DNA from 3 places in the Cupriavidus sp. SK-3 genome. Region 1 is predicted to be linked to each of the others. Evidence: predicted binding sites of a transcription regulator. Region 1 holds the regulator's gene; each other region holds the start of a gene.

Region 1 (7,625 bases):
CCGAAGACACCGGCCACGTGTGGGACGGCGACCTGCGCGAGCTGAACAATCCGCTGCCACGCTGGTGGATGTGGATGTTCCTGCTGGCTTGCCTCTTCGGGCTGGTCTACCTGGTGCTGTACCCGGGACTGGGTTCCTACGCCGGCGTGCTCAAGACCTCCAGCCGGGTCGAGCTGGAGGCGCATCGCAAGGCGGCTGAGCAGGTGCAGAACGATGTCTATGGCAAGTACATGCAGATGGACGTCAAGCAGGTGGCCGCGGATCCGGCTGCGCGCGAGATCGGGCAGCGCCTGTTTCTCAACTACTGCGCGCAATGCCATGGCTCCGACGCGCGCGGCAGCCGCGGCTTTCCCAACCTGACCGACAACGACTGGCTGTATGGCGGCGATCCCGCCACCATCACCCAGACCATTACGAAGGGGCGTAACGGCGTGATGCCGTCATTCGCTTCGACCATCGACGGCAAACTGGCCGGCGACGTGGCGCAATACGTTCGTTCGCTGTCAGGCTTGTCTTCCGATCCGATTCGCGCCTCGCGTGGCGAGAGCACATTCAAGTCCACGTGCGCGGCCTGCCATGGTTCTTCCGGCAAGGGCAACCAGGCGCTCGGTGCGCCCAACCTGTCGGATAAGGTCTGGCTGTATGGCAGTTCGGAGGCAAACATCGTCGACGCCATCCTGAAGGGTCACAACAACCACATGCCGGCACACGAGGAAATCCTGACGCCGGAGCGCATCCGCATGCTGACGGCCTATGTCTGGGGACTGTCGAACAATGGGGCAGCCCCCGCAGGGAGCGGGCAATGAACCGCGACGCCTGCGTAGGGAGCCTGCGTGCCGCTGGGGGTGATCGCCCATGAATGCCCCGGAACCGGAACCGCTGAGAAAGCACGGAGCCGCCTGGGGGCCTCTGCGGGCGCCCGCATCCGCCACGGGGGATGGGGAAACCTCGGATGAAACCCTGTACGAAGTCCGCCGCAAGATCTATCCGCGCTCGGTCACAGGGGCGTTCTCGAGCTGGCGGGTCTGGATGGTGGTCCTGACCCAGCTGTTCTTCTATGGCATGCCCTGGCTGCAATGGAACGGCCGCCAGGCCATGCTGTTCGATCTCGGCGCGCGCAAGTTCTACATCTTCGGCCTGGTGCTCTGGCCGCAGGATGTGATCTACCTGTCCGTGCTGCTGGTGATTTCTGCGCTCTCGCTGTTCCTGTTCACGGCGATCGCGGGTCGCCTGTTCTGCGGCTATGCCTGTCCGCAGACGGTGTACACAGAAATCTTCATGTGGATCGAGCGGCATGTGGAAGGCGATCGCTTTGCCCGCATCCGCCTGGATGGCGATCCGTGGAGCGCGCGCAAGCTGCGGCTCAAGGCCACCAAGCACACGCTCTGGATCGTGATCGCGCTATGGACCGGCTTTACCTTCGTAGGGTACTTTTCGCCCATTCGCGAGTTGGGCGGCCACGTGCTCAGCCTGTCGCTGGGGCCGTGGCAAACGTTCTGGATGCTGTTCTACGCCTTCGCCACCTGGGGCAACGCCGGCTTCATGCGCGAGCAGGTGTGCAAGTACATGTGTCCTTATGCACGCTTCCAGAGCGTGATGGTCGATCGCGACACGTATGTGGTGACGTATGACGTGGGCCGCGGCGAGCCGCGCGGCAGCCGCTCGCGCAAGGTGGATCACCAGGCCGCCGGCCTGGGCGATTGCGTGAACTGCAGCATCTGCGTGCAGGTCTGTCCCACCGGCATCGATATTCGCGACGGCTTGCAGTACGATTGCATCGGTTGCGGCGCCTGCATCGACGCCTGCAATCAGGTCATGGACAAGATGGCGTATCCGCGCGGGCTGATCCGCTACACGTCGGAGAACGCCATGCGCAGCGTGCTGCCGGAGGCAGAGGCGCGCAAGCGTCTGTTCCGGCCGCGCACGGTGGTGTACTCGGTGATCTGGCTGGTCCTGGTTGCCGGCTTCACGGTGTCGCTGGCCATGCGCACGCCGCTCAAGGTCGATATCATCCGCGACCGCGGCGCGCTGGGCAGGGAAGTGGAGGGACGCTGGATCGAGAACGTCTATCGCCTGCAACTGATCAACACGACCGAGGCGCCGATGCATGTGGCCATTCGCGCGGACAGTGATGACCTGAAGGGCCTGGCTGTGGAATACGATCACGCTGCCGGCAATCTCGAGCCCACCTCAAACCGCCTGATTCCGATTCGCGTGCGCGTGCCGATCGAAGCCGCTGGCCAGGGCACCCACAAGATCCAGGTGACAGTCACTGCGACAGGAGACGACAGTGGGGGCGGCGCGGAAATCAGCCAGGGCACCAGCTTCATCGTGCCGCGCAATCTTTGAACCGAGAAATCTGGAGGAGGCTTGATGATGCAGCAAAGCAATCCCTGGTGGAAGGAGCCCTGGCCATGGCTGCTGATGAGCGGGCCCTTGCTGGCGATGGTGGCCTGCGGGGTCACGATCTGGCTGGCCATGACGCACCCGGACCCGCCCGTTGTCGATGGCGTATCGCGGCACGGGTTGGTGGTCGAGAAGACGGGTATCGGGCGGCAGGCTGAGCCGGCCACGGCGCAGGCGAGGTGACCATGAGACTGCGCTGGCTGATGTGGGTGCTATGGCCCGGCTTCCTGGTAGCCGGGCTGACGACCGCCCTGGTGTTTTCGATGGTCGATCCCGGCGATCTGCGCTTCTTCGGACAGCCGGTCGAGGCGTCGCGGGAGGCGGTTTACACCGTGGGCTTCCTGGTCGCGTGGGCGCTTTGTTCGTTGTCGAGCGGCCTGACGCTTTACACCATGCCCACGCGGCTGGCGGAGACAGACGAACTGGAGTGAGCGCGATGCGCATCTTCGCGCTGCGGGGCAGCGGGCGGCGGAGCAGGAGTGTCGTGGCCGGGCCGGCGCGGCGTGGCATTGGCGCCGCGCAAGGAGGGCAAGGCGGCTGCCAATGCCGCGGGAGCCGGGAAACTCCGCGCGGCCGGTCGATGCCCGCCGGACTAGCAGGACTTGTTGATGATCTGCTTGATGCCTGTCATGTCGACCAGCTTGACGTGCCGCTGGCGGATCTGGATCAGCCCGGCTTCCGCAAAACGGGAGAACAGGCGGCTGACGGTTTCGAGCTTGAGCCCGAGGTAGCTGCCGATCTCCTCGCGGCTCATGCGCAGCACGAACTCGGAGGCCGAATAGCCGCGCGCGGAGAGGCGCTCCGAAAGGTTGATCAGGAAGGCGGCAAGCCGCTCTTCGGCGCGCATCGAGCCCAGCGTGATCAGCATCACCTGGTCCTGCGAGATTTCCTTGCTCATCAGCCGCATGAACTGATGTTGCAACGACGGGAGCGCACCGGACAGCGACTGGAGGTCGCCGAAGCGCACCACGCAAACTTCGGTATCCTCAAGGGCGGTGGCGTCGGATGCGTGCTGCATTTCGCCAAGGCCGTCGAGCCCGACGACTTCGCCGGGGAGGTGGAAGCCCGTGATCTGCGAGCGGCCATCTTCCATCGTCAGGTGGGTTTTGAGCGTGCCGAAGCGGATCGCATAGACGGCGGTGAGCGGATCGCCGAGGCGGTACAGGGTCTCGCCCTTGCGTACGCGCACGCGCTCCTGCACCAGCGAATCCATTTTTTCGAGGTCCTGCTGCGACATGCCGACGGGCAGGCAGAGCTGTCCCAGCGAGCAAGTGGAGCAGCGGGGCGACATCTCGGTAATGGGAATGGATGTTAGCAATTGGGGCCTGTCGGTTTAGCGCAATCACTCAAGCGCGTGTGGCAGGCGCATTGAGTTGAAAGCTTGACGTTGAGAGCTGTCGGTTGGAAGCGCTATCCACATTAGCCTGGCGCGGGTCTGGCGGGGCCTGCCATCTGCGTGGCGCCGCCTGCCGTGCCCGTCGTCATGATTTGCGATTGCGCGGATGTGCGCGGGCGCTGGGCTTCATGTTGATAGCGCCTCTTGAAGTCGCGGGGGCGCGTAGGGCGCATTTTACCGCGCCAGGGGATGTGATTGGGAGGAGAAGTTGACCGTAGGCGTGCTCTTCAGCGTTTTTACCCTGGCTTTGCTGGGCGGTGTGCATTGCGCGGCCATGTGCGGCGGGATTGCACTTGCCGCCGAGCAGGGCGGCACGGCCCGTGTGCCGGCCATCATCCTGCGCCGGCCGGGCCACTGGCTGCTCGAACTCCTGGTGATGCATGCCGGGCGGCTGAGCATGTATGCGCTGTTGGGCGCGTTGCTGGGTACCCTGGGCGCCGGTGTCTGGAAGGCCCAGTACCTGCCGCTGCAGCGCTGGCTGTTCGGGATCGGCAGCATGATGCTGGTCATGTCGGGATTATGGATGTTGCGTGGGCGCGTCGTGGGGGCTGGCTGGCTGGAGCGGTTTGCCGCGCGCGGCGCTGGCGGTTTGCTCCGTTTTCTTGCCGCCGCCGGCGTGCGCCTGGCGCCCTTGGGCCTGCCGCAGGGGCGGCTGCTGCGCCGCTACGGCATGGGGCTGGCCTGGGGACTGGTACCATGCGGCATGGTCTATGGCGCCCTGGCGATGGCGCTGCTGGCCGGGAACGCCCCTTCGGGAGCGCTGGTGATGGCCGTGTTCGGGCTGGGCACTTTGCCAAACCTGCTGGTTATCTCGGGCCTGTCCGGCTACCTCAGGCAGTGGTCGCGCCGCCCGGCGGTACGTACTGTTGCCGGTTTGGCAGTGACTGCCTTTGGTGTCGTCGGGGTGGCGCGCGCGCTGCTTTTGCCAGAGACGCTGGCTGCGCACGGCTTCTGTCTGGTCTTCTGATACGCCGCTTCATGGCGCATTGCGCACTTTGTCGGGCGGATGCCTGTGTGAATCGGTTGCAGGTTTGCCAGGGAATGCCATACAATCGCAAGAACAGCGATATCGCGCAGCGTATTTCATCGTGGCATCGTCAGGTAGCATTCGCACTCGGGGATGCATGCCAGGAACCCTCGAGCACGTATTACCGCCAGGGACCGTTCCCAATCCGCCGTCCGGTTCAAAAGATTATTTGGTTCAAAAGACCAGCCACGGCAGGGCGGGGTGAAATAGGCCAAGCAGGCCCGATATCCGTATTTTTCTTGCACCCGGAGCGACGGACGTCGTGCCGGACAGGTCCGCCACATCAGGGGGAAGGCGCGACGCAAGGGCTCCGTCGACCGGCAGGTATAGCCGGTGGCCGGGCGATCTTCTGCCGGGCAGGTCCGGCACCCGATGCAAAAAAGAAAGCGCACGACTGCATGCATCAAGCATTGCGGTTGGCTGCGCGGTCAGATGGCGGTGGCAATTCCAACCGCTGAACCCGCAATCTCCAGTGCGTCCGGGTTTGTCCGGGGCGCAGGTGCAAAGACAGGCTGCACGCAATCACATGAATACCCAAGAGGCGAAGATCGTCCTCGAGACCGCGCTGATCTGTGCGCAGGAACCCTTGCGCGTCAATGACTTGCGCCGGCTTTTTGCCGACGACGTCGGTGCCGACACCATTCGGGTGCTGCTGGAAGAGTTGCGCCGCGACTGGGAGCAGCGCGGCGTGGAACTCGTGGCGCTGGCCAGCGGCTGGCGCTTTCAGAGCCGCCCCGTCATGCGCGAATACCTGGACCGGCTGAATCCTGAAAAGCCGCCGAAATATTCCCGCGCGGTCATGGAGACGCTGGCGATCATCGCCTACCGGCAGCCGGTCACCCGGGGCGATATCGAGGAAATCCGCGGTGTTGCGGTGAGCACCGAAGTCGTGAAGAAGCTCGAGGACCGTAGCTGGATCGAGGTGATCGGCTACCGCGACGTGCCGGGCCGGCCGGCCTTGTACGCCACCACCAAGAACTTCCTTGATGATCTTGGCCTGCGCACGCTAGACGAGTTGCCGCCGCTGGAGGATGTCCAGGCGCAGACGCAAGCCGCGCTGCTGAACCAGGAGCCCATAGATTTCGAGGCACTGGGCACTGTGCCCGCTTTGCCGGCCGGAAGCGACGAAGAAGCGTTCGCGGAGGCCGGCGGGGGTGAAAGCGAGGCCGGCGAGGAGGCTGCGGGCGGCGCTGGCGCTGCCGATGTGTCCGATGCTGGCGAATTGACCCGCTCCGTCCCTGGTGTCCTCGATGCCGGTGCCACGGATGGCATCGCCGAACTGGTGGAAGCATTTGAAAAGAAAGAAGCCTTGGTGCAAGTGCAAGCCGTGCCCGAGGCTGAAGTACCCGCGGTGTCCGAGCCGGATGATGAGCCGGAGAGCGGACTGGTGTCCGCCGGGCCCATGGGGGCGCGGCTTGATGGCGCAGCCGTGGAGGATGCCGTCGACGACGGCGAAGCAAATGAGCAAACGGAAGCACCCGCCAACGGTTACCACGAGCAAGTGGCCTCCGGCGAGCAGGAGTCCGAAGTCCCGGGGGCGTCCAAGACGAATCCGGCGCACCCCAGCGAGCACGACGAGCGCGTGTCCAACTGAACACCATGCAACATCCGAATGTGAATACCTTGTCCGATTCTGTTGATCAAGACGTCCGCCAGGCGGATACGCCGGCCGGCGATGCCGGCAATGGCGCCGAAGGCGCGCCGCGCCGCAAGGGCCTCCGCCGTGGCCTGCGCAATCTGGTGGCCACGCGCCGCCAGGCTACGCAGGACCGCGACGGCGGGCGCGCCGCGGAAGGCGATGCACTTGCCTTCGCTGGCGGTCCGGACGCGGGAGCCGCACCGGACGCGCAATCCGCGCGTGGCGATGGCGTGAGAAAGGGGCGTACGCGCGGCAAGCGCAAGCCCGCCGAAGGCGAGTCCGTGCAGGCCGGCGAGCAGCAGGGCGAACGCCCGGCGCCGCGAGGCCGCCGCGCGTCCGGCGGCGACACTGCCGAAGGCGCGAGCGAAGCCGGCGGCGAAGCCGCTGGCGAGCGCCAGCGCGACGGTGCCCGCGCCAACCCCAACGGCGCTCGCAAGCGCAAGCCGCAGCAAGGCCAGCAGCCGCAGGGTGCGGCCAGGCGCGGCAGTGCCGAGGGGCAGCAGGGTGGCCCGCGCCAGGCAGGCAAGGGAAACAAAGGCAGGGGCGGCGCGCAGCGCCAGGCTCCGGGCGTGCCCGAGAAGGCCCCCGCGGCTGCAGCCGCAAGTGGCGAAGACCTGTTTCGTTTCGTCATCTCCGGCCAGTACGACCAGGAAGATACCAGCGGTGTGCGTGCCAAGGTAAAGCCGGTGCGCGAGCTCTCGGCCGATGACGATGCGCCCAAGCTGCACAAAGTGCTCGCCGAGGGCGGCCTGGGTTCGCGCCGCGAGATGGAGGAGCTGATCCTGCAGGGCCGCGTTTCTGTCAATGGCCTGCCGGCCCATATTGGACAACGCATCCTGCCGGCCGACCAGGTCCGCGTCAACGGCAAGCTGATCCATCGCCGTGTGTCGACCAAGCCGCCGCGCGTGCTGCTTTACCACAAGCCGGCGGGCGAGATTGTCAGCCAGTCGGATCCGGAAGGCCGTCCGACCGTGTTTGACAGCCTGCCGCGCATCAAGGCAGGGAAATGGGTGGCCGTGGGCCGCCTGGACTTCAACACCGAAGGGCTGCTGATCTTTACCTCCTCGGGCGATATCGCCAACAAGTTCATGCATCCGCGCTACGGCGTGGAGCGCGAGTATGCGGTCCGCACGCTGGGCGAGCTGGCGGAGGCGGAT
Region 2 (7,625 bases), on a different contig from region 1:
CACGCATTCGATGGTCTGGCCGGGGCATGGCACGGGGAAGAAGGTGACAAAGTAGCAGGGATGGCCGCTGCGCAGCGCGATGCCGATCTCGCTGTCGATCTTGAAGCCGCCGATGCCGGGACCATGCCCGGCGCGCGGGTCGATCACCACGAAGGGCCGCTTGGTGTCGTCGGTGGCCATGCCCGGTGGCGGCAGGATGCGCAACAAGGCGTAGTTGGCGGGCTGCTCCAGCGTGCGCCCGTCGATCACCACCTCGTGCTCGAAGACCAGCACCGGCGGCATGCCTTCGCGTTCGTGCTCGAAAGTCTGGTTGCCGCGCTCGCGCAGGATATCGAGCAACAGGATGGCGCGCTGCCAGGCATCGAGCGTGTAGGAAAACGCATCGGACAAGAGCGGCGGCATGTCGCTGGCTGACGGCAACTGGCCGGCGGCAGCGGTGCCGGGTTGGGTGGCGGGTACACGTGCGTTCACTCGGCTTCCCCTCTTCGGTGTGGCGTTGGAGGCAAGCAATTCCACACGGCGGCATGGAATTGCTGCCATGCAGCACGACGCAATCTACCAGTCCTCACCCAGCTTGACAACCCGCTGCATGGGCGGATCAGTAGTGCCATGACCCAACACAAGCCGCGGCGCAGCTGTCACCGTGCCGCCGGAAACATGGCCTATACTTGGCTTTGTTTTTGCGCGGCGCAGCATGTCCGCCGCGCCGCCGCACCGCAACCCGACGCACTGGAAAGCCGATGACCCAGACTCTCGACAAGTACGCCGTCCTGCTGTCCCGCTGCCAAGACCTGCCAGCCATTCCCACCGCGGTGGCGCATCCCTGCGACGCCTCGTCGCTCGGCGGCGCGCTGGAGGCCGCGCGCCTCGGCCTGATCGTGCCGCTGCTGGTCGGGCCCCAGGCCCGCATCCGCCAGGTAGCTGACGCCAACGCGCTGGACCTGGGCGACGCCGTGCTGATCGACGCGCCACACAGCCACGCCGCCGCCGCGCGCGCCGTCGCGGCAATACGCGCCGGCGAGGCGGAGCTGCTGATGAAGGGCAGCCTGCACACCGACGAACTGCTGCAGGAAGTCACCGCCGCGGCAACGGGGCTGCGGACCGGCCGCCGCCTCTCGCACGTGTTTGCGATGGACGTGCCGACCTATCACAAGCCGCTGTTCATCACCGACGCCGCGGTCAATATCTTTCCCACCCTCAACGACAAGGCCGATATCTGCCGCAACGCGATCGACCTGCTGCGCGTGCTGGACATCGAGCGGCCCAAGGTGGCGATCCTGTCGGCGGTGGAAACCGTGACCGACAAGATCCCCTCCACCATCGACGCCGCCGCGCTGTGCATGATGAGCCGGCGCGGCCAGATCGAAGGCGGCATCCTCGATGGCCCGCTGGCCTTCGACAATGCCATCAGCCGCGAAGCCGCCGTTACCAAGGGCATCGTCTCCGAGGTGGCGGGCGACCCCGACATCCTGCTGGTGCCCGATCTCGAAGCCGGCAATATGCTGGCCAAGCAGCTCACCTTCCTGGCCGGCGCCGAGGCGGCCGGCATCGTGCTGGGCGCGCGCGTGCCGATCATCCTCACCAGCCGCGCCGACACCGTGCGCGCGCGCATCGCCAGTTGCGCGATTGCCGTGCTGCTGGCGCATGCGCGCCGCACCGTCAGGACGCCCGCGGCGATCTGAGCGTCCAACCATTCCTTTGCACAGGAGATGCCCGCGTGAGTGTCACCCACCCCACCATCCTGGTCGTCAACGCCGGCTCGTCGAGCGTCAAGGTCTCCGTCTATGCGGTACCCGAGGCGGCGCACGCCAACACCGACATCAACCCGGTGCTCAGCGCGCACGGGCAGATCGAAGGCATCGGCGTCTCACCCCGCCTGACCGCGAAGATGGCGGACGGCCGCGTGGTGGCCGACGAACGCTTCCCGGTGGACCAGGTCGCCGATCACGACGCGGCCTTCCGCCTGATCCGGCTGGTGCTCAGCATCGGCCTGCGCGACGCGCCGCCGGTGGCGATCGGCCATCGCGTGGTGCACGGCGGCGCGGATTTTTCCGCGGCGGTGAAGATCGATGACGAAGTGATCGGCAAGCTGGAAGCGCTGGTGCCGCTGGCGCCGCTGCATCAGCCGCACAACCTGACGGCGATCCGCGCGGTGCGCGCCGCCGCGCCGTCGCTGCTGCAGGTGGCCTGCTTCGACACCGCCTTCCACGCCGGGCACGATACGCTGGCGCAACTGCTGGCGCTGCCCTACGAATACTTCGAGCGCGGCATCCGACGCTACGGATTCCATGGCCTGTCCTACGAATACATCGCGCGCCGCCTGCAGCAGGTAGCGCCCGACCTGGCCGCCGGCCGCGTGATCGTGGCGCACCTGGGCAACGGCGCCAGCCTGTGCGCCATGCGCGAGGGGCGCAGCGTGGAATCCACCATGGGCCTGACCGCGCTCGACGGCCTGCCGATGGGCACGCGCTGCGGCGCCATCGATGCCGGCGCCATCCTGTGGCTGTCGCAGCAAGGCATGAGCACCAAGGACATCGAGACCATGCTGTACCAGGAATCGGGGCTCAAGGGCTTGTCGGGCATCAGCAGCGATATGCGCGCACTGCTGGACAGCGACACGCCGCGCGCGCGCCTGGCCATCGATTTCTATGCGTACCGCGCGGCGCAGGAGATCGGCAAGCTCGCCACCACGCTGGGCGGCCTCGACGCGCTGGTGTTCACCGCCGGCATCGGCGCGAACTCACCGCCGGTGCGCGAGAAGATCTGCGCGCGGCTGGCGGACCTGTTCGGCATCGGCCTGGACGCCGGCGCGAACGGCGAGAACCGGCAGCGCATCAGCCGCGATAACAGCCGTGTGCCGGTGCTGGTGCTGCCCACCGACGAGGAGGGCATGATCGCGCTGAATACCGCGCGGATCATGAAGGAGCAAGGCGCGGGGACGTAGCGCCTCCGCGCCGGGAACGCGCTACGCCCGCACCAGGTAAGCCCGGCGCAACCGCTCCGCATCCACTTTGAGCACCTCGCCGAGGTACGCGTCGATGCCGCCGTATTCCTGCTCGATGGCCTGCATGGAAGCTTCCAGGTAAGACGCCTTCACCTCCAGCATCGGCCACATCACCGCGGGATCGACGCCGAACTGCGCCGCGCCGGCGCTCATCTTCTGGTTGAAGCCCTGGTTCCGGTGATTCGACTCCAGGTAGTTGGCCATGATGGTATCGCGCTCCACGCCCAGGCCCGCCAGCAACAACAGCGAGGCAAAGCCGGTGCGGTCCTTGCCCGCGGTGCAGTGGTACAGCAGGTTGCCGCCCTGCTCCGCGAGCTTCAGGAAGCCGCCGAAGGCAGCCTGGTACTTGCGCGGGAAATCGCCGTAGACCTCCAGCATGAAGGCCTCCGTCTGCGCCGCGCTGCCTTCGCGCAGGCGCGGCATCAGTTCGGCCATCGACATGCTGCCTTCCAGCACCGGCGTGGCTACCCAGCGGAAGGCCTGGCCGAAGGGGCTCTCCGCGGCCGACTTTTCGCCGGGCGAACGGAAATCGATCACCGCGTCCAGTTGCAAGGCGCGCAGCCGCTCCATGTCGGCGGCGCTGGCCAGGCCCGGGTTGCCGCTGCGAAACAGCTTGCCGGCGCGCACGCGGTGGCCGTCCCGCGTGGGAAGACCGCCGAGATCGCGGATATTGACAACGTTTTCCAGCACCAGCGGTGTGGTGCCGGGCACGCCGGCACCTAGTGATGGCGCGTCCGCCATGATGGCGTGGCGGCGCCACGCGAACAATCCCTGCATTGTTTCCCTGCCCTGTGGTTGGGTTGCGCGCGCCTCATCGCGCACGATAGGCCGGCACATGCCAGCGCGTATGGCAGCCAGCAATATAACGGCGATCGAGCATTGCCACCAGTTTCCACACGCTCATCGGGTCCACATCGTCCAGGTCCAGGTCGACCCAGGCCCAGGGATGTGAGCCATCGCCCTCACAGATCAGCTCGACGTCCTTGACGCTCACGTAAGCGGCCAGCGCTTCACGCAGCCGGGCTGCGTCGACTCCAGCACGTAGCCCTCTCACCAAAACCTTCATCATGTGCTCCATTTTTTTCAGATCACCGCGCGGGCGGGCGTTACGCCCGCGGGACACCGCCCGCCAGCCCTTGTACTGCAACGATCTGAAAGTAGGACCCCACCGCACACGGTAATTTCCCGGCGCGAGCTCCCTCCTTGATCCTGATCATGCGCGCCGTGATCCGGCCTCGACATACGCTGTTGGCCGGCACGATAATTTCCCCATGTCGAACGCTGCAACCCGGCAAAAAGCCGGCCTGCGCATCCGCCAGTCTTCACGGAAGACCGAACGAACGACGCCGCCATCAAGCCAGTCACCGGCTAGCATTCTTGCCCGCGCGTGACGTCCGCCATCCCGTGTTGAGCCAACGATCAACAAGACAACCCAAGGGAAAGCGATGACAGACTCTCGCACTCCGACCCAGACCGTCCCCTCCGCCCCCGGCGTGCCCGCCACGCCGCAAGCCACGCCGAAGAAGCAGACACCATGGGGGCTCTACGCCGCCGCCGTGGTGCTGATCGGCATCCTTGCCCTGCCGCTGCCCGCGGACCTGCCGGTGGCGGGCCATCGCATGCTGGCCATCCTCGCCTTCGCCATCGTGGTGTGGATCACCGAAGCGGTCTCCTACGAAGCCAGCGCCATCATGATCACGTCGCTGATGGCCGCGCTGATCGGCTTCGCGCCCACGGTGACGGACCCGTCCACGCAATACGGCACATCGCGCGCCCTCGGCATGGCGCTGGCCGGCTTCTCCAATACCGCGCTGGCGCTGGTTGCCGCCGCGCTGTTCATCTCGGCGGCCATGACCGTGACCGGACTCGACCGGCGCATCGCGCTGGTGACGCTGTCGGCCATTGGCACCAGCACGCGGCGCATCCTGATCGGCAGCATCGCGGTGACCATCCTGCTGTCGCTGGTGGTGCCGAGCGCCACCGCGCGCAGCGCCTGCGTGGTGCCGATCATGATGGGCATCATCGCGGCCTTCGGGGTCGACAAGAAATCGAACATCGCCGCCGGCATCATGATCACGGTGGCCATGGCCACCAGCATCTGGAACGTCGGCATCCAGACCGCCGCCGCGCAGAACCTGCTGACGGTCGGCTTCATGGACAAGCTGCTGGGCGAGCGCATCACATGGCTGCAATGGCTGATCGCCGGCGCGCCGTGGGCCGTCGCGATGTCGGTGGTGCTGTATTTCCTGGTGCGCTTCCTGCTGCCTGCCGAGACCGAAGCCATCCCTGGCGGCAAGGAAGCCGTGCAAAAGGAACTAGCCGGGTTGGGCCCGATGACCGGCCCGCAGAAGCGGCTCGCCGCGGTGTCCATCGGGCTGCTCCTGTTCTGGGCCACGGAAGGCAAGCTGCATCAGTTCGACACCGCCACCGTCACCTTCGTCGGCCTGGTGATCCTGATGATGCCGCGCATCGGCGTGATGGACTGGAAGACCATGCAGCAGCGCACGCCGTGGGGCACGCTGATCGTATTCGGCGTGGGCATCAGCCTGGGCACCGCGCTGCTCACCACCCAGGCCGGACAATGGCTGGGCAAGTTCGTGGTGACGCACTCCGGGCTCGCCACGCAGGGGCCGATCCTGGTGTTCGCGATCCTTGCCGCCTTCCTGATCCTGATCCACCTGGGCTTTGCCAGCGCCACCGCGCTCACCGCCGCGCTGCTGCCGATCCTGATCTCGGTGCTGCAGACGCTGCCAGGCGATATCAACAAGATCGGGCTGACAATGCTGCTCGGCTTCACCGTGAGCTTCGGCTTTATCCTCCCGATCAACGCGCCGCAGAACATGGTGTGCCTGGGCACGGACACCTTCAACGGCAAGCAATTCGCCAGGGTCGGCATTCCCGTCACGCTGATCGGCTACGCCATGATGCTGCTGTTCGCCGCCACCTACTGGCGCTGGCTGGGCTGGATCTGAAGGGATGGGACGCATGACGAAAATCACACTGCAATCCGCCCTCCAGCTGGCCCGCGACCTGCTGGCGGCGCAAGGCGTGCCGGCCGATATCGCCGACGACGTGGCCGAACACCTGGTCGAAGCCGACCGCTGCGGCTATACCAGCCACGGCCTGTCGATCCTGCCCAATTACCGGCGCTCGCTCGCTGGCGGCAACGTCAACCCCGCCGGCCGCGCCGAATGCGTGCTCGACCGTGGCAGCCTGCTGGTGTTCGACGGCAACGGCGGCTTCGGCCAGCACGTGGGCAAGACCGTCATCGAGACCGCGATCGAACGGGTGCGCCAGCACGGCCACTGCATCGTCACGCTGCGCCGTTCGCACCATCTCGGCCGCATGGGCCACTTCGGCGAGATGGTGGCGAAGGAACGCTTCGTGCTGCTGAGCTTCACCAACGTGATCAACCGCGCGCCGGCGGTAGCGCCCTATGGCGGCCGCGCCGCGCGGCTGACCACCAACCCGCTGTGCTTCGCCGGCCCCATGCCCAACGGCCGCCCGCCGCTGGTGGTGGATATCGCCACCAGCGCGATCGCCATCAACAAGGCGCGCGTGCTGGCGGAGAAGGGCGAGCCCGCGCCGGAAAACAGCATCATCGATGCCGACGGCAACCCCACTACCGATGCCTCCACCATGTTCGGCGAGCATCCGGGCGCGCTGCTGCCCTTTGGCGGGCACAAGGGCTATGCGCTGGGCGTGGTGGCCGAGCTGCTCGCTGGCGTACTCTCGGGCGGCGGCACCATCCAGCCGGAAAACCCGCGCGGCGGCGTAGCCACCAACAATATGTTCGCGGTGCTGATGAATCCGGAACTGGACCTGGGGCTGAGCTGGCAGAGCGCCGAGGTGGAGGCATTCGTCAACTACCTGCACGACACGCCACCCGCTCCCGGCTTCGGCGGCGTGCAATATCCCGGCGAGTTCGAAGCCGCCAACCGGGCGCTCACCACCACGCACCTGGAGGTCAATCCGGCGATCTGGCGCAACCTGGAGACACTGGCGAAGGAACTGGGCGTGACGCTGCCGGCAGGCTGAGTCCGGCACCGGGCTGGTGCCGGGCCGGTGCTGGCACAATACTGCCCATGGAACGTCTCTGGTCGAATCTTCTCAAGCTGGTGCTGCTGCTGACACTGGGCACAGCCCTGCTCGGCACGCTCGCCGTGCTCGTCGCTCAGCGCCAGCTGCCCACGCTGGACGCGCTCACCGCTTTCCGCCAGTCGCCGGGCTACGTGCCCATCGGCGAGATACCGCCCAAGCTTACGCAGGCGGTGGTGGCCATCGAGGACGAGCGTTTCTACCTGCATGACGGCATCGACTATGTCGGTGTGATACGCGCTGGCGTGGCCAACTTGTCGGATGAACTTTCGCAGGGCGCTTCCACGATCACCATGCAGGTGGCGCGCAATTTCTTCCTCTCGCGGGAGAAGACCTACACGCGCAAGCTGTACGAGGTGCTGCTGGCCTATCGCATCGAGCATGCCTTGAGCAAGGACGAGATCCTCGAGGTCTATATGAACAAGGTGTACCTTGGGCAGGGAGCTTATGGTTTTGCCGAGGCAGCCGAGACTTACTTTGGCAAGCCGGTGGCGGAGCTGACGCTGGCTGAATGCGCGATGCT
Region 3 (7,625 bases), on a different contig from region 1:
GCGTTCGCCGGCGCGGTCGAACGCGACCCCGTAGGGCCCGGCGCGCGTCGGCACCGTGCGCAGGACGCGGTAGTCGGCCGCGTCGAGCACCAGGAATGCGTTCGCCGATTCGAGCGTGACGATATAGCGCCGCCCATCCGGGCTCACCTTGATGCCGCGCGGCCGCGATCCCGGCGGCGTCTTGAGCAGATTGAGGCGGCGGCCGCTGGCGCGCTCGTAGACCGAGACGGTGTCGTCGCCCTCGTTGGTGACCAGCAGCAGGCGAGCGTCCGGCGAGAACTCGATGCCTTCCGTTTCCAGCCCGCTGGGGATGGCGCGCGTGACGCGCCAGTCCTTGAGATCGATCACCGCGATTTCCGCCGGGACCGGGGCGCCGTCGCGGGCCTGGGCTGGCTTGCCGGCTGCCGGCGCGGGTTCCGCTCCGGGTGGCCCGTTGCGCTCGCCGGGCTCGTAGGTGACGAAGGCCTGCCCGCCGGACACGCGCACGAATTCCGGGTTCTTGCCGATCGGTATGCGCCTGACCAGCTGGCCGTCGCGCGTGTCGATGACGGACAGGTCGCTGGTGCCCTTGTTGGCGGCCAGCAGGTAGCGGCCATCCGCGCTGATGCCGATGCCGCGCGGACCCTTGCCGCCGGTGTCCAGGGTGCGCGCGATTTCGAGCCGGCCGAGGTCAATCACCGCGATGCCGCCGGTCTCGCTGGATACATAGGCCGTGGCGGGCTGGGAGACAGGCGTCTGTGCGCGCCACGCGCACGCGGCGCAGGCGAGCGCGGCACACAGCGCCAGCGTGGTCCGGCCCGGCCTGCGATATTCCCTTTCCGTGGCCATGCGCGCCTCCCGATTGCGTTGCTCGCCGTGACGGCCGGCTTCACGCCATCCAGGGATGGCAATCATGCGTCGCTCTATTCTTGGCGAGGGTGTGGTCGCTGCCAAGGAATTTCGGTGCGCCGGTAGCCGCTAACGTCCATCCCATTCGTAGCGCACCCCAACCAGGAACAGCCGCGGCGCGCCCGGCGCGACGAAGCGCTCGGCCGGCACCGACGCGCCGGGCTGCAACAGCGTGCCGCCGGGAAATACACTGAGGCCTGCTTGTCCATAGGTTTCATAGCGGCGGTCGAATATATTGTCCACCCGCGCATAGAGCTGCCAGCGCGGGTCGACCTGCCAGCTTGCGCGCAGGTTGAACAGGGCGAAGCCGGCGGTGCTGGCGAGGCGCGGATCCTGTGCGGTCAAGGCACCGTCTTCATTGCCGGCAACGGGCCGCGAGGACGAAACGATCATGGAGCCGCCGAGCGTGACGGTTTCCGTCGCGCGCCAGTCCACGCCGAGCTTGAAACTGTGCAGCGGCACGCCGGCCATGCGGGTGCCGGGGCGCACGTTGACGGGCGCCGCGAACGGCGTCTGGATCTGGCCGTCGGCCTGGTAGGTGGCTTGCAGGTAGCTGTAGCCGGCGCGCAGCGTCAGACGGCCGAGGCGCTGGCGCAAGCCGAGTTCCAGGCCCTGGCTGCGGGTCTTGGGAAAGTTCGTGAAGAAGCCGAGCGGGCTGACCGGCGAGCGCTCGAACAGGATGTCGTCGCGCCTGTCGCTGCGGTACAGCGCCAGCGTCAGGTCGGTGGCATCGGCGGCTTTCCAGCGGCCGCCGAATTCGTACGTGCGCGACACCACCTGCCGCAGGTAAGGATCGGCCTGCAGGCCGGTGGGCAGCTGGCAGGCATTGGCCGGGTCGGCACAGCCAAGCTCGATGGCGGTGGGCATGCGCGTGCCCTGCGAGGCCGAGGCGAAAACGGTGAGGCCGCTCAGCAACTGGTGCGAGAGGCCGAGCGCGGGGTTGAGCCGCGAGAACGTGAAGCTCTCGTCGGAGGCATTCGGCAAAGTCATCTCGGTGCGCGTGCGCGAAGTGTTCCAGCGTGCGCTCGCGGTGAGATAACTGTGCGGCAACAGCTTGATGGTGTCCGATGCATACAGGCTGAAGGTGGTGGTGCGGCCATCGAGCGAGGCCGCGGTGGTGGGCGAGGAAGCAGGGTCCGCCACCGCCACGCGATCTGCGTTGAATGTGGCCGGCTGTGTGTCCTGGCGGTATGCGGCGCGGCTCAGCGCGGCCGCGGCGCCCAGTACCGCGCTGTGGATGTCGCCGGTATGCGACCACTGCGCGGACAGGCCGTAGTCATGCGTGTTGACGGTCGAGGTATTGAACACGGCGTTGGCAGGCGCATTGCCGGGCTGGCACCCGTCGTCGCCGGCGTTGCCCTGGCAGTCGAGCAGGCGGTCCAGGTAGGCGCCGCTGACGTCGCCCGTGGTTGCCTGCGAGCGTCCCACGCGCAGATAGGCGGTCAGTGCCAGCTGGTCTTCGGCATTGAACTGGTGTGCGCCGTTCAGCGTCGCCTGGAGCGCGCGTGTGCGCGTGATGTCCGGCGCGGTGTAGATGGCATTGCGCTGGACGCCATAGATGCTGTCCGGCAGCAAGCCGTTGCCGGACAGGCTGCTGGTGCTGCCAAGCAGGCTCACGCTCCATTGCGTGTCCGTGGTGGAGCGGCCTACCTTGGCGAAGAGATTGCCCAGCCAGCTGCCGGAAAGTTCGCGCCACCCGTCCTCCCGGAATCCCGTGCCCGCGACGAAGGCGTGCCAGCCGTCGCCCAGCATCTGCCCGGCGCTGACATCCAGCCGCGCGCGGCCGTGGCTGCCGACGCTCAGGTCGGCTTCCACGCCGGGGTGTGTCTCGCCGGACTTGGTGGTCAGCGCCAGCGCGCCGCCGAGCGCGTTGAGCCCGTACAGCGGATTGCTGCCCGGCACCAGCGTAATGGTGCTGATGGCGGCCTCGGGGATCGCGGTCCAGTCGACCACGTCGCCAAGCGCCGAATTCTGGCGTACGCCGTCGAGGTAGAGCGCCAGGCCCTGGCCCGCGCCAAGGGTGGACGAGAGCCGGTAGCCGCGGTAGAGGATGTCCTTCAGGTACGGGTTGCCTTGCACGTCGTTGATCACGACGCTCTCCATGTTCTCGCCGAGGAACGAGGACAGGTTGCCGGATTTGGCGCGCTCCATGTCGGCATCCGTGGCGGTCTGCACATTGCCGGGAAACGCCTCGCGCGGGATGGAGAACGAGGGCAGCGGCGCGGGCGCGACCACGGTGACTTCCTTGAGGTTGTGTACCTCGTCGACGGGCAAGTCCAGCGCCGTTTCGGCGGCCAGAGCCACCGGGGCGCCGGCTGCCAGCGCCAGCAGTGTGCACCTCGCCGCCGTCCGGCCTGGGCTGCGCGCTCGGGGGAGGGCGGGTGCCATTACCTTCTCCGTGGGGACAAGGACGCAAGCGCACGGATTCCGGCGCACGGTCACCAAGGCATCGCGCAGGCCGACGCCGTCCAGGGTGATGCAAGTGATACTTACTGTAGTGCACGGCCCGGCGCATGCCAAATCGAACCGGCGGCCGCGCAGGCGGCTTGTCGCGGGTGCTGCATTTTTCGCCTAGAGTTTGAAGGTGCCCCCGAAAGCGCTTCGCCACGCACCGGGCTTTCTGAAGGGCGGGGCGCTCCGTTTTGCTGTGTCGCAGCATCGTGATCCTCACCGGATCGAGGAGTTCGCCATGCCGTTTCCCGATCGTCCCGTATTCGGGCCTGGCCGTGCGGATCGCACCGGCTTCGCCGGGGCCGCCGCCGTGGCTTGCGCCGGTCAGGCCGGTACGGTTGACCGGCGCCGCCGCTTGCTATGCGGCAGTCTCGGTTTTGCCCTGCTCGCGCTTGGCGTGTTGCCCGTGCGCTTGCGCGCGCAGGCGAGCCCGGATGGCGGCCCGATTCCCATCGGTGTGATCGGCTCCGGCCGTATCGGAGGAACGGTCGGCGGCTTGTGGGTGCGCGCGGGACATCCTGTGATGTTCTCCTCGCGTCATCCTGAAGAGCTCAAGCCGCTCGTCGACAAGCTCGGCCCGCTCGCCCGCGCGGGCACGGTGGCCGAGGCGCTGGCCTTTTCCAAGGTGATTTTCCTGGCCGTTCCATACAAGGCCTTGCCCGATATCGCCGCCGAGCATGGCAAGGCCTTTGCCGGCAAGATCGTGGTGGATGCGACCAATGCCATCCGGGCGCGCGATGGCGCCATCGCGGAAGAAGCGTCGCGCAAGGGCATCGGCATTACCACTGCAAAGTACCTGCGCGGCGCGCGCATCGTTCGTGCCTTCAACTTCATGGGCGCCACCAAATTCGCGAGCGAGCATCACCGCGCCGAGGGGCTGATTGCCGTGCCGATCGCGGCCGACGATCCCGCCGCGCTGCACGTTGGCGAGCAACTGGTGCGGGATGCCGGCTTCGAACCGGTGGTGATCGGGCGGCTGGCGACGGCTGACAGCTTTGCGCCGGGCGGCCCGCTGTTCCACCAGATCGGTTCGGCCGATGCCATGCGGGCGCGGATGGCGGAGGTCAGCGGCAAGGCGGCCGCGGAGCCGAAGTAACCCCGGCGGCTGGCCGGGGCGCGGCGCTTATGCCGGCACGGGCGCGTTGGCGCTGGTCTGCCGGCCCCGGAAGTCCGTCCAGCACAGCGCCTTGAAGTCGTACAGCTTGCAGCGGCGCGCGGTCTGGAAGTACCAGCGCCAGGTGAAGTTCTGGATGATGATGCGGCCCGGCAGCGCGTGTTCGAGCAACGCCTGCGCGCGCTTGAGGCGGTACAGCGGCACGCTCATGTCCACGTGATGGGCGGTGTGCTCCATGATGTGATGCAGGGCCGCGCCGATGCCGTAGCGGAAGCGCAGGTGCACGGTGGTGGAGACGAAAGGCTGGGCGCGTGCCCACATGGTCTTGGTCTCGTACCAGGCCACGCTGGTATGGGTGTGGTGCACGTAGAGCACGAAGCCCACGGTGAAATTCCATACCAGGAAGGGCACGACGAAGCCCAGGCCCACCAGCAGCGCGACCGACTGGCCGCTGGCCACCGCCAGCCCGGCCAGCGCGCCGATCCAGGCGGCGCCGAAGATCGCCACCAGCGTGCAGTCCCACATGAAGACAGCACGGCGCGTGGGCATCTGGCGGCGGCTGGGGAAGAACATCTTGAACCACCAGATCTCGACCAGGTAGTACAGGCCCGCGCCGAAGCCGTTGCGGTAGACGCGCTCCAGCGCGCGGCGCCAGCGCGGCAGCGCCTGGAATTCCTCGAGCGAGTAGGGTGCCCAGACGAAGTCGAAGCCCTTGAGGTTGGAATAGCCGTGGTGGACCACGTTATGGCCGACTTCCCACAGGCTGTAGGGCGTGAGCGACGGCAGGAAGGTCAGCCGCCCCAGCCATTTGTTGAGGCCGCGCCGGGGCGTCAGGCTCTGGTGGCAGGCATCGTGGCCGATGATGAACAGGCGGGCGATGATGATGCCGGTCAGCACGCCCGCCGCCAGCTTGGCGAGCCAGTGGGAGAACATCACCACCCCGGCCAGCGCGGCCACGAACAGCGCCGTATCCAGCGCGAACAGCGCCAGCGCGCGCGAGGTGCTGCGCTGTCCCAGCGGGATCAGCCAGCCGCGGATGATCTTGCGCGAGGGCAGGGGCGCTTCAGGGGAAATCGGCTCCGGAAAGGGGGCTTGCTGCGTGGCAATCATTCAAAAACCTTCAGTTGTCGAACGCGGGGTCGGGCACCTGGCTGTGCCCGGGACTGGCGATGCACGGCCACAGGGGCCGACGGTGTGACAGCTTAGAAGGATTGCGTGACAGGGGTGTTGATCCGGGTCAAGCCGGCGTGGCCAGGACCCGGTGCTTCCTGGTGAAAAGTGATGGTTAATGCGCGACGGAGGCCGGCGCGCTTGCCGGCTCGCCCATCACATAGACCTCATCGATCACACGGTCGTCGCCCAGCATGGCGAAGGCGAACAGTTGCTCTTCCAGCGTCTCCGAGCGCTCGCTGCGGCGGGCGATCAGCGGCGTGGCCTGCGGATCGAGCACGATGAAATCGGCCTCGCAGCCCGGCGTGAAGCTGCCCACGCGCTCGCTCCAGCCCAGCGCGTCGGCGGCGGCGCGGGTGGCCAGGTAGAACATGCGCAGCGCGGTGAGGTGATAGCCGCCCATGCGCGCCACCTTGTGCGCGGCATTCATGGTGCGCAGCATCGAGAACGAGGTGCCGCCGCCCACGTCGGTCGCCAGCGTCACGTTGAGGCGATGGGCGTCGGACTGGTGGAAATCGTAGAAGCCGCTGCCCAGGAACAGGTTGGAGGTGGGGCAGTGCGCCACCGCGGCGCCACTGTCGGCCAGGCGCTTGCGGTCGTCCTGGTCGAGGTAGATGGCGTGGCCGTAGAACGCGCCCGGACGCAGCAGGCCGTAGTGATCGTAGATATCGAGATAGCTGCGTGCCTGCGGGAACAGTTCGGCGACCCACTTCACTTCGTCGCGGTTTTCCGCCACATGGGTCTGGATATAGGCGTCGGGATAGGCCTTGGCCAGTTCGCCGCAGGCAGCCAGCTGCGCCTCGCTGGAGGTCGGCGCGAAGCGCGGCGTGATCGCGTACGACAGGCGGTTCTTGCCGTGCCAGCGCGAGATCAGGTCGGCCGAATCGCGCGCGCCGGACTCGGCGGTGTCGCGCAGGAATTCGGGGCAGTTGCGGTCCATCAGCACCTTGCCGGTCACCAGGCGCAGGTTGCGCCGGTCCGCTTCGGCGAACAGCGCGTCGGCCGAGGCCATGTGCACGGTGCTCCAGGCCACGGCGCTGGTGGTGCCGTTGCGCAGCAGTTCGTCGGCAAAGAAGCCCGCCACCGCCGCCGCGTACTCCGGATCGGCAAAGCGGCGCTCCTCGGGGAAGGTGTAGGTTTCCAGCCAGTGCAGCAGGCCGGGCGAGGGCGAGGCGATGATGTCGGTCTGCGGGTAATGCACGTGGGTGTCGATAAAACCGGGCACGATCAGCTTGCCGCGGCGGTCGATCACTTCGGCGCCGGCCGGGATCTGCGCGGCCAGCTCGGCGTAGTCGCCGACCGCGGCGACATGCCCGGCGGTGACAACCAGCACCCCGTCTTCCCAATACTGATACGCGTCGTCATGAAACTGCGGATCGCGCAGGAAGTGCAGCACGCGGCCACGGATGGCGCGGGTGATGGACGGGGTGGGGGGCGTGGTCGTCATAGCGATGTCTCGTCGTGCGCCGGCGCGCGCGTGGCGCGCCGGCATCTTGGTGTGAACCGCGCTCAGGCCGTGGAGGCCGTCGCGGGCAGGGGGGATTGCCAGAAGTGGTCGACTTCGGCGAGGAAGGCGGCCTTCTGCGTGGCGGGCAGGAAGGACGCCTCGAAACTATTGCGCGCCAGCTTGTGGCCGTCGTCCGCGGTCAGCGGCAGGGCTTCGAAGGTGGCTTCCCAGTTGGCGTTCATATAGCCGCCGAAATAAGCGGGGTCGTCGGAGTGCAGCGTGACCAGCACGCCGGCTTCCAGCAGGCGGTGCAGCGAGTGGTCGCGCAGGTCGGGATAGACCTTGAGCTTCTGGTTGGACAGCGGGCACACCGTCAGCGCCACGCGCTCGCGGGCCAGCCGCTCCACCAGGGCGGGGTCGTCGATGGCGCGCACGCCGTGGTCGATGCGTTCCACCTTGAGGATGTCGAGCGCGTCAGTGACATACTGCGCCGGGCCTTCCTCGCCGGCGTGCGCCACCAGCCGCAGGCCCAGCTCGCGGGCGCGGGCGAAGACG

The links. The regulator FNR, encoded in region 1, switches genes on or off when oxygen is low (the NO sensors DNR and NnrR bind a similar motif). The targets are predictions, from matches to a motif close to TTGATNNNNATCAA.
Region 2: CF70_RS22025 (DASS family sodium-coupled anion symporter) is a predicted target of FNR. The motif match lies at 4,208-4,221, and genes of this name have one in related genera.
Region 3: CF70_RS01870 (fatty acid desaturase) is a predicted target of FNR. The motif match lies at 5,681-5,694, and genes of this name have one in related genera.

What each region holds. Positions count from the first base shown of each region.
Region 1 is NZ_JFJV02000194.1:9,309-16,933, forward strand. Features, by position in the region: gene ccoP (cytochrome-c oxidase, cbb3-type subunit III) at 1-806, shown strand, start outside; gene ccoG (cytochrome c oxidase accessory protein CcoG) at 856-2,349, shown strand; gene CF70_RS18830 (FixH family protein) at 2,374-2,589, shown strand; gene CF70_RS18835 (hypothetical protein) at 2,592-2,837, shown strand; gene fnr (fumarate/nitrate reduction transcriptional regulator Fnr) at 2,999-3,724, opposite strand; gene CF70_RS18845 (sulfite exporter TauE/SafE family protein) at 4,011-4,769, shown strand; gene scpB (SMC-Scp complex subunit ScpB) at 5,356-6,423, shown strand; gene rluB (23S rRNA pseudouridine(2605) synthase RluB) at 6,429-7,625, shown strand, end outside.
Region 2 is NZ_JFJV02000218.1:259-7,883, reverse strand. Features, by position in the region: gene CF70_RS22050 (DUF3141 domain-containing protein) at 1-471, opposite strand, end outside; gene CF70_RS22045 (phosphate acetyltransferase) at 681-1,682, shown strand; gene CF70_RS22040 (acetate/propionate family kinase) at 1,718-2,944, shown strand; gene CF70_RS22035 (tyrosine-protein phosphatase) at 2,966-3,781, opposite strand; gene CF70_RS22030 (hypothetical protein) at 3,816-4,070, opposite strand; gene CF70_RS22025 (DASS family sodium-coupled anion symporter) at 4,450-5,976, shown strand; gene CF70_RS22020 (Ldh family oxidoreductase) at 5,990-7,042, shown strand; gene CF70_RS22015 (transglycosylase domain-containing protein) at 7,090-7,625, shown strand, end outside.
Region 3 is NZ_JFJV02000018.1:131,540-139,164, forward strand. Features, by position in the region: gene CF70_RS01855 (beta-propeller fold lactonase family protein) at 1-828, opposite strand, end outside; gene CF70_RS01860 (TonB-dependent receptor) at 958-3,276, opposite strand; gene CF70_RS01865 (NADPH-dependent F420 reductase) at 3,578-4,435, shown strand; gene CF70_RS01870 (fatty acid desaturase) at 4,463-5,563, opposite strand; gene guaD (guanine deaminase) at 5,739-7,070, opposite strand; gene CF70_RS01880 (adenosine deaminase) at 7,133-7,625, opposite strand, start outside.